Regions from separate parts of the Zoogloea oryzae genome, predicted to be linked through region 2. Evidence: predicted binding sites of a transcription regulator. Region 2 holds the regulator's gene; the other holds the start of a gene.
The links. The regulator FNR, encoded in region 2, switches genes on or off when oxygen is low (the NO sensors DNR and NnrR bind a similar motif). The targets are predictions, from matches to a motif close to TTGANCTAGNTCAA.
Positions count from the first base shown of each region.

Region 1 (4,811 bases), on a different contig from region 2:
GCACAGGCTGCGGGCGGCGGATTCGAGGGGCGTCATGGTGGGCATCAATGGAAAATCAGGCGACGGCCGCGGGCGTCTCGCGCCACGGCGCCACCTTGAACAGCAGCAGCATGCCGGGCACCGCCAGCACGCCGCACAGCAGGAAGAAATCGAACCAGCCGAAGTACTCCACCAGCCAGCCGGCCGAGGCGTTGATGAAGGTGCGCGGCACCGCCATCAGGCTGGTGAATAGCGCGAGCTGGGTGGCCGTGTAGGCCGGGTGGGTGGTGCGCGCCATGTAGGCCACGAAGGCGGTGGTGCCGAGGCCCACGCCCAGCGCCTCCAGCCCGATCACCGCCGCCAGCACGCCGAGCCGGCCGGCGTCGGCCTCGGCCGGCCCGAGCCAGGCCAGCCACGCAAAGCCGAAGATCGCCAGCCACTGCACCACGCCGAACACCCACAGCGCCCGGTTGATACCGAGCTTGACCATCCACAGCCCGCCCAGAATGCCGCCGATCACGCTGGGCCACAGGCCGGCGTTCTTGGCGACGAGGCCGATCTCGGTCTTGGAGAAGCCCATGTCCAGATAGAAGGGCGTGGCGAGCGCGGTGCACAGCGAATCGCCCAGCTTGTAGAGAAAGATGAAGCCCAGCACCACCAGCGCCGAGCGCACGCCGTGGCGGCCGAAGAACTCGCGGAAGGGCTCGACCACCGCGTCGCGCAGGGTGCGCGGGGCGCCCCGGGCGGCGGCGGGCTCCTTCACCAGCAGCGTCATCACCAGCCCCGGCGCCATGAACAGCGCGGTGACCAGGAACACCTGCGACCACGGCAGGTGATCGGCCAGCACCAGCGACAGGCTGCCCGGTACCAGCCCGGCGAGCTTGTAGGCATTCACGTGGATCGCATTGCCGATGCCCAGCTCGATCTCGGGCAGGAGTTCGCGCCGATAGGCGTCGAGGACGATGTCGAGGGTGGCCGACAGAAAGGCGATCAGCGCCGTGAGGCCGATCACCAGCCCGAGCTGATGAGTGGGCGACAGGGTGCCGAGCCACGCCACCGCCGCCAGCAGGAGCAGCATCGTCAGCGCCATCCAGCCCCGCCGGCGGCCGAGGAGCGGCAGCGCGAAGCGGTCGAGGAAGGGCGACCAGACGAATTTCCACGTATATGGAAACTGGATGAGTGCGAACGCACCTATCGCCTTGAGTGATAGCCCCTCGGTCTTCAGCCACGCCGGAACCAGGTTGAGCAGCAGGTACAGCGGCAGGCCCGACGAGAAACCGGTAAGCACGCAGATCAGCATGCGGCGGTTGGCGAGGGCGCGCCAGGGGGATTCGGTCATGGGCGGAACGGGGAAGCGGAGGGAAGGATGCAGGCCAGCGGGGGATGATAACAATCGGTTACTTGATCTTGCCGCCGGCCCACCGAAAAATGCGTCAATCAGGGTGGAAAAATAACGAGGAGACCCGAATGTACACCGTCACCGTCGTGTTCCGGGCAGACCGGGAATACGAATTTCATGTGCACGCCGCCGACGTGGCCAATCTCACCAAGGCCAGCGCCCAGGACTGGCTCCACGATGAGTTCGACGAGCTCGAATGCACGCCGAGCAACCCGGTGGGCAAGGTGTTGATGCTCGACGTGATCCTCAACGTGGCCAAATACGGCGGCGAGCAGCGCTTCGCCCAGGGCGGCGAATGGGCGCGGAGCTTCGCAAGCAACGTCGCGGTGGTGCTCGACCGCCCCGCCGTGCGCATCGACGTGCCGGGCTTCGTGGTGGGCTGAACGCCACCCTGCACCGCGCCGCCCCGAGGCCTAGAATGGCGGCTGACGACGGCATCCGGCCGTCGAACGGGGATGACACGCGGTGGCAGGCACACGGAAAGGCAACACGGCTCACGGCATTCGCCGACGGGCGGATCTGATTTCCGGGGCGCGGCCCCAAGCCGGGAGCCGGCCATGAAGCGCGGCACGCCCTGGTGGAAAGGCCCCCGCGGCGAATGGTATGTGGTCGCCCAGGGCGGCATCTTCGCGCTGATCGCCTTCGGGCCGTCTTCATTGCCGGGCCTTCCGGCCTGGCCGCGGATGCTGGCGTTTCCCGGCCAGGCGCTCGGCGCGATGCTGCTGGCCCTCGGCGTCACGATCTGCGCCGCGGCCGTGCTGCGCCTGGGCCGCAACCTCACGCCCCTGCCCCATCCCCGGGACGACTGCCGGCTGGTGGAAACCGGCCCCTACGGCTGGGTCCGCCATCCGATCTACTCCGGGCTGATCCTGGCGACCTTCGGCTGGGCGCTGATCGCCCAGGGCTGGCTCACGCTGCTGTGGGCCGCGCTGCTGCTGGTGTTCTTCGACATCAAGTCGCGACGCGAGGAGGTCTGGCTGCTGGAGCGCTTTCCGGCCTACGCCGACTACCAGCGGCGCGTCCGCAAGCTGATCCCCTTGATCTACTGAGTCGCATCAGCCCAGCTCGGCCCGGTTGCGGCCGTTCTGCTTGGCCCGGTAGAGGTTCGCGTCGGCGCGCCGGAACAGCTGCGCCAGGGCACCTTCGGCGCGACTCATGTGAACGCCGCCCACCGACAGCGTGCTCACGCCCCACTCCGCATTGCGCGCATGGGCAATCCCCTGCCGGCACACCGCATCCACCGTGACCCGGGCGATCTCGGCGAGCGCTTCGGGGGTGCAGCGGGGCAGCATCATCGCGAACTCCTCGCCGCCATAACGCGCCACGAAGGCATCGTGGGCCAGGCGCCGGGCATTGACCTCCTCGACCACCTTCTGCAGCGTCGCGGCGATCGCCCGCAGGCAGTCGTCGCCCGCCAGGTGGCCGTAGTGGTCGTTGAACAGCTTGAAGTTGTCCACGTCCATCATCAGCAGCCCGAAGGGCGCACCGCAGCGGATCGCCTCGCCCCACTGGTGGTCGAGCCGCAGATCCATGTAGCGGCGGTTGAACAGGCCGGTCAGCCCATCCTGGCTGGCCTGGGCCTCAAGCTTGCGGTTGGCGAGGGAGAGTTCGGCCCGCAGCCCGGCGATGCGCGCCATGGCCTTCATCTTGGCCTGGACCACGCCCTCGGGGGCCGATTTGGGGATGAAGTCGTCGCCGCCGGCCTCGATGGCCATGACGAGATTTTCCGGGGTGTCGGAGCCGGTGAGGAAGATGATCGGCGTCCACGCCCATTCCTGGGTGGCCTCGACGGCGCGGATCTGCTTGGCGGCCTCGAACCCGTTCATCACCGGCATCTCGATGTCCATCAGCACCAGATCGGGCGCCGACGCCTGAAATCGCTCGACGGCAAGCTGCCCGTTCTCGGCGATGACCACCTCGTGGCCGATCTCGACGAGCCGCGCACCAAACACCGTCGTGATGGTTCGGGAGTCATCCACCACCAGAATCCGCATACTCCCTCCCGGAGCGTGTTCTTATATCTAAAGTAATATTAGACGGGAAACCTTTCGCATCTCTGACGGCATGCGCTGACGCCGTCCGGGCTGGCACTTGGTGCAGATCAAGGCTGGCCGCCCGCCGCCCGCCGATACTCGCGGGCATGGACACCACCGCACCACCCCAGCCAGCCCCCCACCCGGCCAGCGCGCCGCCCGGTGATCTGGCGATCTGGTTCTTCATCCTCGCCGAGCTGCTCGCCTTCGGGGTCTTCTTTGCGGCCTATGCCTTCGGGCGCGCCCACAACGTCGAACTCTTCAACACCATGCAGGAGACGCTCGACCGCCAGGCCGGCGCATTCAACACGGTGCTGCTGATCACCGGCAGCTGGTGTGTGGCCCGGGCGGTCGAGGCGGTCGGGCGGGCCCGCTCGCAAACCGGCGCCCGCTGGCTCGTCGCCGGCATCGCCTGCGGCGGCGGCTTTCTGGTGGTGAAGGGCTTTGAATACGCGGCGAAGTTTGGCGCGGGGATCAACCTGTCCACCAACACCTTCTACATGTTCTACCTGTCGCTCACCTTCTTCCACTTCATGCACGTCATCCTCGGGCTGGTGATCCTCACCGCCCTGTGGTGGAAGACCCGCCAGGGCGACTACGGCCCGGACAACATGAACGGCATCGAAACCGGCGCGGCCTACTGGCACATGGTCGATCTGGTGTGGATCGTGCTGTTTCCGCTCGTCTACGTGATGCGCTGAGGGATTGCGATGAACACCAGACACCTCAACATCGTGCTGGTCGTGCTGCTCGCCGCCACCGTCGCCACCTTCGAGATCGGCGAGCGCGGCGGCGCCGGAACGGCCGCCATGGCCGCGCTGCTCACCATCAGCTTCATCAAGGGCCGCCTCGTGGTGCTCGACTTCATGGGCCTGCGCGGGGTCAAATTCTTCTGGCGCGGCCTGCTGCTCGGCTGGCTGCTGCTCGTCTCGACGCTGATCGCCGTCGCCTACTGGATCGCCATCCCATGAATGCCCCGATGACCACCAACATCCCGTTCTATGAAGCCGCCGGCAACGAAGTGGAAGTCTTCGAGCAGGCCTGGAAGAATCGCCTGCCGCTGATCATCAAGGGCCCCACCGGCGTGGGCAAGACCCGCTTCGTCGCCCACATGGCGGCGCGGCTGGGGCTGCCGCTGTACACCGTGGCCTGCCACGACGACCTCACCGCCGCCGATCTGGTCGGCCGCCACCTGCTGGGCGACGGCCAGACGGTGTGGTGCGACGGCCCGCTCACCCGCGCGGTGCGCGAAGGCGGCATCTGCTATCTGGATGAAGTGGTCGAAGCCCGCCGCGACACCACGGTGGTGATCCACCCGCTGGCCGACGATCGCCGCGTGCTGCCCATCGAGCGCACCGGCGAACTGCTCCACGCGCCCGACAACTTCATGCTGGTGATGT
Region 1 is NZ_BSPX01000017.1:15,291-20,101, forward strand. It holds gene QQK25_RS07515 (uracil-DNA glycosylase family protein) at 1-45, opposite strand, end outside; gene QQK25_RS07520 (AmpG family muropeptide MFS transporter) at 56-1,318, opposite strand; gene QQK25_RS07525 (hypothetical protein) at 1,447-1,761, shown strand; gene QQK25_RS07530 (methyltransferase family protein) at 1,936-2,427, shown strand; gene QQK25_RS07535 (diguanylate cyclase domain-containing protein) at 2,434-3,357, opposite strand; gene QQK25_RS07540 (cytochrome c oxidase subunit 3 family protein) at 3,519-4,112, shown strand; gene QQK25_RS07545 (cytochrome C oxidase subunit IV family protein) at 4,122-4,382, shown strand; gene QQK25_RS07550 (CbbQ/NirQ/NorQ/GpvN family protein) at 4,379-4,811, shown strand, end outside.
Region 1: a site for FNR is predicted at 3,470-3,483, ahead of QQK25_RS07540 (cytochrome c oxidase subunit 3 family protein). Genes of this name have one in related genera too.

Region 2 (4,811 bases):
AGCTGGCGGCGACCATCGCCAACGTGGTGGTGGTGGCCTGCGGCGCCTACGCCTTCGATGCGGCGTGGCGCCTTGCCACCGGGCACGCCTTCCTCACCACCGACGAGGCCCGTTATGTCTTCCATTCCCTCAGCCCGGTCGATAGCGGGACAGTGTTCTACGCGGCGCTCACCGGGGTGATCCTGTACCTCGCGGCGCTGGTGGGTGGCTGGGTGGATAACTGGGCGGTGTATCACCGGCTGCCCCAGGCGATCGCCGAGCACCGGCTGGGCAACCGCTTCGGGCGGCTGCGCATGATGCGGCTCGCCGGCATCGTGTCGCGCAACATGTCGGGCTGGGCGACCAACATCTCCCTCGGGCTGATGCTGGGGATGACGCCGGTGCTCGGCAAGTTCTTCGGGCTGCCGCTGGATGTGCGTCACGTGACGCTCAACTCCGGCATCCTCAGCCTTGCCACGTCGTCCCTCGAGATGAAGTGGGTCGGCACCGGGCTGCTCACGCTGGCGGTGGCCGGCGTCGGGGTGATGTTCGTGCTCAACCTCGGGGTGAGCTTCGCCCTGTCGCTGATGACCGCCGTGCGCGCCTACGATCTGCCCAAGTCCGACCTGCGCGAGCTGCGCCGCCGTCTGTGGCATCGCCTGCGCACCCGGCCGCGGGATTTCCTGCTCCCGCCGAAGCGCCCGGCGGCTTCCTGAGGGTGCTGCGGGGAGGCTCAAGCTTGACGGCATCACGCCGTTAATCTCCCCGCGGCAGCCGGCCGGCTCATCCCGATGGGATCGAGGGCGGCGACCGCTCCGATCGATGCGTCCCACCCATGCGGTCCGTCACCGAGAGCCCCGAATGAATGCGCCCGAACGAAACCTCAAACTGACCAACCACCGCTCCGGCGAGCTTGCCGGCATCGTGCGGGTCAACGAAGAAATCAAGGCCATCGTCGCGACGGCCTTCCGGATCAACCTGATGGCCCTCAACGCCATCTTCCTGGCCAAGCGCGCGGGCAACGCCGCGCTGGGCTTCGGCGTGCTCTCCAACGAACTGCGCCGCTTCGCCCAGGATCTCACCCGACACATGGCCTCGCTGCGCGACATGACCTCCGGCTCGGTGGGCAGCGTCACCGGCGTCGTCCAGCAGCAGCGCAACTCGCGGATCCTCGCCGAGGCGATCCGCCTCGCCGGCGAGGTGCCCGGCGTGCGCGAGGCCCGCAAGCGCGGGATGGCGCGCCTGTCGGCCCAGCAGGTCAAGCTGCGCGCCCTCGACCTGCGCCTGCGCGCGGCGGTCGAGGAGACCCAGCAACTGGTCGAACTGGGCGGCGTGCTGGCCCGCTCGGCCAAGATCGAGGCGGCTTACGGCGGCGGGTTCAGCCCGGCGCTGATGCAGGTCTCGACGGATTTCGCGGAGGTGATCGCGCAGATCAAGCGATCCCTCGAAGTGCTCGGCAAGGAACGGCTCGTAAAGGACTAGGAACCCATGAAGCAGGCTCACTGTATCTTCCAGGAAGACGACCACCGCTGGCTGGCGATCGCGCGCGATGCGACCAAGCCGGGCTACATCATCGACACCAACGAATACGTGATCGTCGATGGCGAGGAGGCGCTGCTGTGCGACCCGGGCGGCATCGAGATCTTTCCGGCGGTCTTCTCGGCCCTGTCGGCAGAGTGCGACCCCACCAAGCTGGCCGGCCTGTTCGCCTCCCACCAGGACCCGGACATCATCTCGTCCCTGGCCCTGTGGCTGGAGTTCAAGCCGGATCTCAAGTGCTACACCAGCTGGCTGTGGCAGTCCTTCCTGCCCCACTTCGGCGGCGAGGACACCACCTTCGTGCCGATTCCCGATCCGGGCATGACCATCAAGCTCGGCAGCCTCGAACTGCAGGCCGTGCCGGCCCATTATCTGCACTCGTCGGGCAACTTCAACCTGTATGACCCGAAGGCCAAGATCCTGTTCTCCGGCGACATCGGCGCGGCGCTGCTGCCGCCCGACCAGGGCGGGCTGTACGTGGAGGATTTCTCCCGCCACATCCGCCACGCGGAAGCCTTCCACAAGCGCTGGATGGGCTCCGACCGGGCCAAGCGTGACTGGTGCGAGCGCGTCTCGCGGCTGGAGATCGACATGCTGGTGCCCCAGCACGGCTCGATCTACCAGGGCGCCGACGTGCAGCGCTTCATCAACTGGTTCGCGGCGCTGGAAGTGGGCGTGCTGCGCGGCTGAAGTTGAGGCCCCGCAAGGACGGGGCAGGGCGGATGCCCGAAAATGTCGTCAAGGCGTAACCCCATCCGAGGCGACATGTACCTGCTCATCAAGCATCTCCACATCACCTGCGTCGTGCTGAGCGGCGCGGGTTTTCTTTTGCGCGGCTGGTGGTCGATCACCGGATCGCCGCTGCTCAAGGCCCGGCTGACCCGGCGCCTGCCTCACGTGATCGACTCGTGTCTGCTCGCCAGCGCCATCGCTCTGGCGTGGATGGCCGGGCAATACCCCTTCGTGGATGGCTGGCTGACCGCCAAGGTGCTGGGCCTGCTGGCCTACATCGGCCTAGGTGTCGTGGCCCTGCGACCGACGCGGCCGCTCGGCGTGCGCGTGGTGGCGCTCGCCGCGGCGGCGGCCGTGTTTTCGTACATTGTGTCAGTGGCGCTCACCAAGAACCCGGCGGGCTGGCTCGCGCTCGTCTGATCAGATGGCGTGGTGGTTCAGCAGCCGCTTGAGCCCCGGGGTGTCAAGGATGCGGATGTGCTTCTGCTGGACCGCCACCAGGCCTTCTTCCTGGAAGCGCGAGAAGGCGCGGGAGACGGTTTCGAGCTTCAGGCCCAGGTAGGAGCCGATCTCGTCGCGGGTCATGCGCAGATGGAACTCGGACGGCGAGAAACCCCGCGCGGTGAAGCGCTGGGACAGGTTGAGCAGGAAGGCGGCGAGGCGTTCCTCGGCGCGCATGGAGCCGAGCAGCATCATCACGCCGTGGTCGCGCACGATCTCGCGGCTCATGATCTTGTGGAACTGGTGCTGCAGGCTCTCGACCTGACGCGACAGCTCTTCGAGGCGGCTGAAGGGGATCACGCACACTTCGCTGTCTTCGAGGGCGATGGCGTTGCACGAGTGGTGTTCGGTGCTGATGCCGTCCAGCCCCAGGACTTCGCCGGTCATCTGGAAACCGGTGACCTGATCGCGGCCGTCCTCCAGAATGACATCGGTCTTGAACGAGCCGGCGCGGATCGCGTAGATCGCCTCGAAGGACTCCCCGGAGCGGTAGAGATGCTGCTGACGCTTGATCTTGCGACGGCTGCCGACGAGCTCGTCGAGCTGGTTTATTTCCCGCGGGTCGAGCCCGAACGGCAGGCACAGCTCGCGCAGATTACACTGGGAACAAGCTGTCTTGATCTCGATAATTGTTGCTGGAATCGCAGAATTCATCTGTACGCTTACCACCTGGACTTGAGAGGATTTACCAACCTTTGGAGCCCTTTGATCCACATCAATACGATTACAGGATGATTCTGCGATCGTTTCGCGGAATTAATAGAAGCACGCCCATGAACGCGACTCAAAAAGATCTGATCTTCGACCCCGAGCTCATTCGCAAGTTTGATGTGAATGGCCCGCGTTACACTTCGTATCCGACCGCAGACCGCTTCGTCGAGGCCTTCAACTCCGACGCGCTGTGCGACTGGCTCGGCAAGAGGTCGATCGGCGGGATTGGCAAACCGCTCTCATTATACTTCCACATCCCGTTCTGCAATACGATCTGCTACTACTGCGCCTGCAACAAAATCATCACCAAGGATCACGGGCGCTCGGCCAAGTATCTGGAGTACCTCGAGAAGGAGGTTGATCTTCAGGTCGCCTGCCTGCAGGGCCCGCGGGAGGTGCTGCAGCTTCACCTGGGCGGCGGCACGCCCACCTTCCTGTCCCACGACGAGCTGCGCCAGCTGATGGGCATCGTGAAGAAGCACTTCACGCTGGTGCCCGACGGCGAGTACTCCATCGAGGTCGACCCCCGCAAGGTCGATGAAGCCACCGTCGCGCTGCTGGCCGAGCTGGGCTTCAACCGCATGAGCGTCGGCATCCAGGATTTCAACCCGGATGTGCAAAAGGCCGTCAATCGCGTCCAGAGCGAGGAAGAAACCAAGCTGGTGATCGACGCGGCCCGCGCCCACGGCTTCAAGTCGGTGAGTGTCGACCTGATCTACGGCCTGCCCAAGCAGAACGTTATCAGCTTCAACCGCACCCTTGAGCAGATCCTGGCCCTGTCGCCGGATCGCCTGTCGATCTACAACTACGCGCACCTGCCGAGCCTCTTCAAGCCCCAGCGCCGCATCGTCGACGCGCAGCTGCCGTCGGGCGAGACCAAGCTGCAGATCCTGCAGCTGGCCATCCGCCGCCTCACCGAGGCCGGCTACGTCTACATCGGCATGGACCACTTCGCCAAGCCGACCGACGAGCTCACCACCGCCCAGCGCCAGGGCCGCCTGCACCGCAACTTCCAGGGCTACTCGACCTACGCCGAGTGCGACCTGCTGGCCTTCGGCGTCTCCGCCATCGGCAAGGTCGGGCCGACGTACGCCCAGAACGTGAAGACGCTGGACGAGTACTACGACATCCTCGACACCGGCCGCCTGCCGGTGCTGCGCGGCATCGAGTTAACCCCGGACGACCTGCTGCGCCGGGCGATCATCCAGGCGCTCATGTGCCACTTCGAGCTGTCCATCGAATCCATCGAGATCGCCCACTTGATCGACTTCAAGAAGTACTTCGCTGCCGAGCTCGCCGACCTGCGCGAGATGGAGAAGGGCGGCCTCCTGAAGATCGACGACCAGTGG
Region 2 is NZ_BSPX01000105.1:2,769-7,579, reverse strand. It holds gene QQK25_RS21055 (transporter-like protein) at 1-695, shown strand, start outside; gene QQK25_RS21050 (methyl-accepting chemotaxis protein) at 841-1,461, shown strand; gene QQK25_RS21045 (oxygen-binding di-iron domain-containing protein) at 1,468-2,208, shown strand; gene QQK25_RS21040 (SirB2 family protein) at 2,284-2,670, shown strand; gene fnr (fumarate/nitrate reduction transcriptional regulator Fnr) at 2,671-3,405, opposite strand; gene hemN (oxygen-independent coproporphyrinogen III oxidase) at 3,525-4,811, shown strand, end outside.